Regions from separate parts of the Nocardioides sp. Arc9.136 genome, predicted to be linked through region 2. Evidence: predicted binding sites of a transcription regulator. Region 2 holds the regulator's gene; the other holds the start of a gene.
The links. Region 2 encodes LexA, which represses DNA repair genes until DNA is damaged. Its sites were predicted from a motif close to TCGAACANNTGTTCGA; they were not measured.

Region 1: the regulator LexA is predicted to act here: its motif matches at 2,190-2,205, upstream of ruvC (crossover junction endodeoxyribonuclease RuvC).

What each region holds. Positions count from the first base shown of each region.
Region 1 is NZ_CP113431.1:2,552,075-2,555,333, reverse strand. Features, by position in the region: gene OSR43_RS12430 (metallophosphoesterase) at 1-641, shown strand, start outside; gene pdxT (pyridoxal 5'-phosphate synthase glutaminase subunit PdxT) at 670-1,245, shown strand; gene OSR43_RS12420 (YebC/PmpR family DNA-binding transcriptional regulator) at 1,336-2,103, shown strand; gene ruvC (crossover junction endodeoxyribonuclease RuvC) at 2,219-2,800, shown strand; gene ruvA (Holliday junction branch migration protein RuvA) at 2,797-3,259, shown strand, end outside.
Region 2 is NZ_CP113431.1:826,224-829,482, reverse strand. Features, by position in the region: gene OSR43_RS03930 (SDR family oxidoreductase) at 1-459, opposite strand, end outside; gene lexA (transcriptional repressor LexA) at 602-1,324, shown strand; gene OSR43_RS03920 (phosphatase PAP2 family protein) at 1,484-2,308, shown strand; gene OSR43_RS03915 (MXAN_6640 family putative metalloprotease) at 2,384-3,259, shown strand, end outside.

The DNA.
Region 1 (3,259 bases), 1.7 Mb from region 2:
ACGTCGGCGTCGTCCACGGCGAGGCCTGGACCCGCCGGGTCGTCGACCTGGTCAACGAGCAGCGGCCCGACCTCGTGGTCCTCGGCGGGGACCTCGTCGACGGCCGCGAGCGCTGGACCGGTCCGGACCTCGACCCGCTCGCGGACCTGCAGGCGCCCCTCGGCGTGCTCGCGGTCTCGGGCAACCACGAGATCGAGTCCGGCGACGCGCCGGCGTACCTCGACCGCCTCGACCGGCTCGGCATCGACGTCCTGCGCAACGAGCGCGTGGTGCTGACCCGCGGGGGAGACCCCCTCGTCGTGGCCGGCGTCCACGACGAGATCGGGACCGGCGCCCTCGAGCCGGACCCGGCCACCGCGCTCGGGGGCACCCGCCCCGACGACTACGTCGTGTACGTCGCGCACGAGCCGCGGCAGCTCGTCGCCGGTGCCGGCGTCGACCTGCAGCTCTCGGGGCACACCCACGGCGGGCAGATCTGGCCGTTCGGCTGGCTGGTGCCGCTGCAGCAGCCGACGACCGCCGGCGTCGACCGGGTCGACGGCGTCACGGTCGTCACCTCGCGTGGGGTCGGCACCTCCGGCCCGCCGGTCCGCACCGGCGCCGCGCCCGAGGTCACCGTCGTCACCCTGCACGGTGGTTGAGCCGGGCGCGCGCCTACGCTCTCGACCCGTGCCACCCACCATCGGTGTCCTCGCCCTGCAGGGCGACGTCCGCGAGCACGTCTCCGCTCTCACCGGCCTCGGCGTGGCGGCGACGACCGTGCGCCGCCCCGAGGAGCTGGAGCGGGTCGACGGACTGGTGCTGCCGGGTGGTGAGTCGACCACGATGGCCACGCTGCTGCGGACCTTCGCGCTGCTCGACCCGCTGCGCCGTCGGGTCGCCTCGGGCATGCCGGCCTTCGGCACCTGCGCGGGGATGATCCTGCTCGCCGAGCGGGTCCGCGACGGCGCCGTGGGCCAGGAGACCGTCGGCGGGCTGGACGTCACGGTGCGGCGCAACGCCTTCGGCCGGCAGGTCGACTCCTTCGAGACCGACCTGCCCGTGTCCGGGCTGGCGGACCCGGTGCACGCCGTGTTCATCCGCGCCCCGTGGGTCGAGGAGGTGGGCGCCGGTGTGGAGGTGCTCGCGGAGGCGGCCGGCCACCCCGTCGCCGTACGACAGGGGGCGCTGCTGGCGACCAGCTTCCACCCCGAGGTCGGTGGCGACGGGCGCCTGCACCGGCTGTTCCTCGACCTCGTCGGCTGACCGTGTCGGCCGCCCGCCGCTGCCGGCGCTAGGATCGACGGTCGTTGCAGGGGATGCAGCAGCACACGACCGGCGCGGGAAGAGGGACGTATGTCTGGCCACTCCAAGTGGGCGACCACGAAGCACAAGAAGGCCGCCATCGACGCCAAGCGCGGCAAGATGTTCGCCAAGCTGATCAAGAACGTCGAGGTCGCGGCCCGGATGGGCGGCGGTGACCCGGCCGGCAACCCCACGCTGTACGACGCCATCCAGAAGGCCAAGAAGTCCTCGGTCCCCAACGACAACATCGACCGCGCGGTCAAGCGCGGGTCGGGCGCCGAGACCGGCGGTGCCGACTACACGACCATCACCTACGAGGTCTACGGCGCCCAGGGCGTCGGCATCCTCGTCGAGTGCCTGACCGACAACAAGAACCGGGCAGCGATGGAGGTCCGCACCGCGGTCACCCGCAACGGCGGCACCATGGCCGACCCGGGCTCGGTCTCGCGGCTGTTCAACCGCAAGGGCGTCGTCCTGGTGCCGAAGGCACAGGAGGGCAAGGAGGTCACCGAGGACGACGTCCTCGAGGCGACCCTCGACGCCGGTGCCGAGGAGGTCAACGACCTCGACGACCAGTTCCAGGTCATCTCCGAGGCGACCGACCTCGTGGCGGTCCGCACCGCGCTCCAGGCGGCCGGCCTGGACTACGACTCCGCCGACATCCAGTTCGTCGCGACCATGGACATCCCCGTCGACGCGACCGCCGCCGGCAAGGTCTTCAAGCTCGTCGACGCCCTCGAGGACCTCGACGACGTGCAGGACGTGTTCAGCAACGTCGACGTCCCGGCCGACGTGCTCGCGGCGCTCGAGGACGCCTGACGGGCTCCACGGTCCTGAGCGGCGTGACCGGCGCGCCTCGGGCGTGTCGCCGTGGGTACGGCGGCGCCCGGCGGCTAGCGTTCCTCCCGAACAGACGTTCGACGGAAGGCTGGCCATGCGCGTGCTCGGGATCGACCCCGGCCTGACCCGCTGCGGGATGGGCGTGGTCGAGGGCTCGGTCGGGCGGCCGCTGGACCTGGTCGACGTCAACGTGCTGCGCACCAGCGCCGACCGGCCCGTGGCCGAGCGGCTGGTCACCATCGAGAAGGGCGTCGACGCGTGGCTCGACGAGCACCGACCCGACGCCGTGGCGATCGAGCGGGTCTTCGCCCGGTCCGACGTCAGCACCGTCATGGGCACCGCCCAGGCGAGCGGCATCGCGATGGTCTGCGCCGCGCGCCGCGGACTGCCGGTCGCGCTGCACACCCCCAGCGAGGTCAAGGCGGCCGTCTCGGGCAACGGCCGCGCCGACAAGGCGCAGGTGGGCGCGATGGTGACGCGGATCCTGCGGCTCGACGCGATGCCCAAGCCGGCCGACGCCGCCGACGCGCTGGCGCTGGCCATCACCCACATCTGGCGCGGTGGCGCGCAGGCCCGGATCGAGGCCGCCCTGGCGGCGTCCCGGACGCCGGCCCGCGCGGCCGCCCGCACGCCGGCCCGCCCGCCGGCACCGACGAGAGCAAGGAGTCGAGGTTGATCGCGTTCGTCCGCGGACAGGTCGCGGGGGTCACGCTGACCAGCGCGGTCCTCGAGGTCGGCGGGGTGGGTCTGGAGCTGATGTGCACGCCCGGCACGCTCGCGGGGCTGCGCACCGGCCACAGCGCGACACTGGCGACCAGCATGGTCGTCCGCGAGGACTCGCTGACCCTCTTCGGGTTCGCCGACGAGGACGAGAAGAGCATCTTCGAGCTCGTCCAGACCGCCTCCGGCGTCGGCCCGAAGGTGGCCCAGGCCATGGTCGCGGTGCTCAGCCCCGACGACGTGCGCCGCGCGATCGGCTCCGACGACGTCAAGACGCTCACCCGCGTGCCCGGGATCGGCCAGAAGGGCGCCCAGCGGATCATCCTCGAGCTCAAGGACCGGATCGGTCCTCCGACGGGCGCCGTCTCGGCCCCGGCAGCGGCCGGTGCCGAGCCGTGGCGCGACCAGGTGCACC
Region 2 (3,259 bases):
GACCGCGGCCTTGGTCGCGGCGTACAGGGAGAGGCCGGGGACGGGACCCAGGCCCGAGAGGGACGCGGTGAGGACCAGGTCGCCGCCGCGCGGGCCGAACGCGGCGAGCGCCGCGCGGGTGCTCCAGACGGCGCCGAGCAGGTTGACCTCGACGAGGCGGCGGACCTGCTCGTCGGTCAGGTCCGCGAGCTTCCCGTCGTCACCCACGCCGGCGTTGGCGAACCACGCCACGAGCGCGCCGTGCCGCGCGGCCGCCTCGGCAGCGGCGGTGTGCGAGGCGGCGTCGCGGACGTCCTGGCCGAGGCCCTCGGCGGCGCCGATCTCGGCCGCGGTGCGCGCCGCGCCCTCGGCGTCGATGTCGGTGACCACGACGCGGTGCCCGCGCGCGACCATGAGCTCGGCGATACCGCGGCCGATGCCGCGGGCCGCTCCGGTGACGACACAGCTGGTGGGTTCCATGCACGCATCCAAGCAGCGGCCCGGGCCGGGCGCCCACCGCGCGACACACCTTCGAACAGGTGTTTGAACACGGCCCGCGGAGGCTCTACCGTGCTGCCAGCAGCACCCCTCGTCCTCGCGCATCCCGGAAGGCACTCCACCCATGGCGAAGAACCCCGGTCCCAAGGTCTCCGAGCTGCCCGACGGCGCACCCGACGTGACCGGCCTGACCCCTCGTCAGACCCGGATCCTCGCCCACATCCGCGACAGCATCGAGGGCCGCGGCTACCCGCCGAGCATGCGCGAGATCGGCGACGCGGTGGGCCTGACCAGCTCCTCGAGCGTGGCCCACCAGCTCAAGGTCCTCGAGGAGAAGGGCTTCCTCAAGCGCGACCCGCACCGCCCGCGGGCGCTCGAGGTGTTCCTGCCCGAGGTGATGGCGGCACGGCGCGCGATGTCCAGCGGTGAGGAGGCCTCGGTCGACGAGACGGGCGTGGGCGACGTGCTGCCCGAGGCGCAGTACGTCCCGATGGTCGGCCGGATCGCGGCCGGCGGCCCGATCCTCGCCGAGGAGCGCGTCGAGGACGTCTTCCCGCTGCCCAAGCAGCTGGTCGGCGACGGCCAGCTGTTCCTGCTCGAGGTCGCCGGCGACTCGATGGTCGACGCCGCGATCTGCAACGGCGACTACGTCGTCATCCGGCAGCAGCCGACGGCGAACAACGGCGAGATCGTGGCCGCGATGATCGACGGCGAGGCGACGGTGAAGACCTTCCAGCGCAAGGACGGCCAGGTGTGGCTGCTGCCGCACAACGCGGCGTACGACCCCATCGACGGCACGCACGCGACCATCCTGGGCAAGGTCACCGCGGTCCTGCGGCGCGTCTGAGCGCACCGCCGGTCCCGGGCCCTACCGGACCGCGGCGCGGCTGATCGGGGAGAAAGGGCCCGGTCGGGTGGCGCCTCACCCCCAAGAATGGGCAAACGGGGGGCGACTCGGGGGTAAGCCGGATGCTTCTCGGGGGTGGGATACGGCAATGTTGGAGCCGTGAGTCTCCCCAGCAGCACCACGAGGCACCCGCGCCTGCGGCGTGGCGTGGCCGAGCTGGCGCTCATCCTGACCCTCTACGTCGTCTACAGCGGGTCCCGGCTGTTCGCCGACGACGCCCTGGGCCCCGCGCTCACCCGGGCACGCGAGCTGCTCGACGTGGAGCGGCTCATCGGCCTGCACTGGGAGGCCTCCCTCAACCAGTTCTTCGTCGACACGCGGGTCCTCGGCCTGCTCTCCAGCTACTGGTACGCCACCGCCCACTACGTGGTCACCGCGATCGCGCTGGTGTGGCTCTACCGCCTCGGCGAGCGGCGCTACGTGCCGGCCCGGCGCGCACTGGTGGCGGCCACCCTGATCGGCCTGGCGCTCTACCTCCTGCTGCCGACCGCTCCCCCACGCTTCGTCGACGGGTACGTCGACGTCCTGTCCCTGCACGCGGCCGACGGCTGGTGGGGGTCCGAGGCATCGGCGCCCAAGGGCCTGGGCGGGCTGACGAACCAGCTCGCGGCCTTCCCCTCCCTGCACGCCGGCTGGGCGCTGTGGGTGGCGGTGGTCGTCCAGCAGCACGCCCGCCGCCACTGGGTCCGCGGCCTGGGCTGGGCCCACGCCCTCATCACCGCGGTCGTCATCGTCGGCACCGGCAACCACTGGGTCCTCGACGCCCTCGCCGGGTGGCTGGTGATCGGCCTGGGGTTCCTGGTCTCGGCACGGCTGGGCCGGCTCGTGGAGCGCCGGCGTGAGCGACCGGACCCCGCGCCGGCCGCCCCGGAGAAGATGGTCCCGACGGGCCATGCGGAGCAGCACGAACCTGCGGTTGGCTGAGCGCTGACCTCGGGACCTCCGGGGAGCGCCCCGGTCGGTGACCCCCGGGCACCGCCGAGCATCCCCGGAGAACTCATGCGTCGCGCACGTCCCCTGGCCGCCCTCGCCCTCGTCCTCGCGACCGGGCTGTCCACGCTCACGGGGGTCACCACCGCCACCGCTGAGGCCCCGGACGGGCGCCCGGACGCCGAGCGCGCGGGGGCGCAGGACTCCTCCGCCCTCCTCGCCCCGGGCACCGTCACCGCCGCGCGCAGCCTCGCCGCCGCGCGGTCCGCCCTGGCCGGGGACGGCCGGGACGCCACCGAGGCCCTGCGGCAGCTGCGCATGGCGCGGCCGGCGCTGGCGCCCGCCGACCGGGCCGCGGCCGGCCGCCTGCTGGCCCGCCCGGCGCAGGACAGGAAGAAGTGCACGGTGGTGTGCGTCCACTGGCGCACGAGCGGCAGGCACCGGGCGAGCGCGTCGTGGGCCAGGAAGGTCCTCGCCACGGCCGGCAGCGTGCACCGCACCTTCGTCGGCGCCGGCTACCGGGCGCCGAAGCGCGACGGCAGGGCCGGTGGCAACGCCAAGACCGACATGTACGTCCAGGACCTCGCCGGTGGTCTCTACGGCTACTGCACCAGCGACCAGCGCACGCGGGCGGAGGACGTGTGGGCCTTCTGCGTCGTCGACAACGACTACCGCGGCTTCCCCACCGGCACCCCGCTGCAGAACCTCCAGGTGACCGTCGGGCACGAGTACTTCCACGCCGTCCAGTTCGGCTACGACTCCTACGAGGACCAGTGGCTCCTCGAGGGCACCGCGGCCTGGGTGGAGGACGAGCTGTTCGACGACGTCGACGACAACCGGCAGTACCTCGCCGCCAGCCCGCTGTCCGACCCCGCCCGCCCCATGGACCGTGGCGGCGACGACGGCTTCCACTACGGCACCTGGCTGTTCTTCCGCCACCTCAGC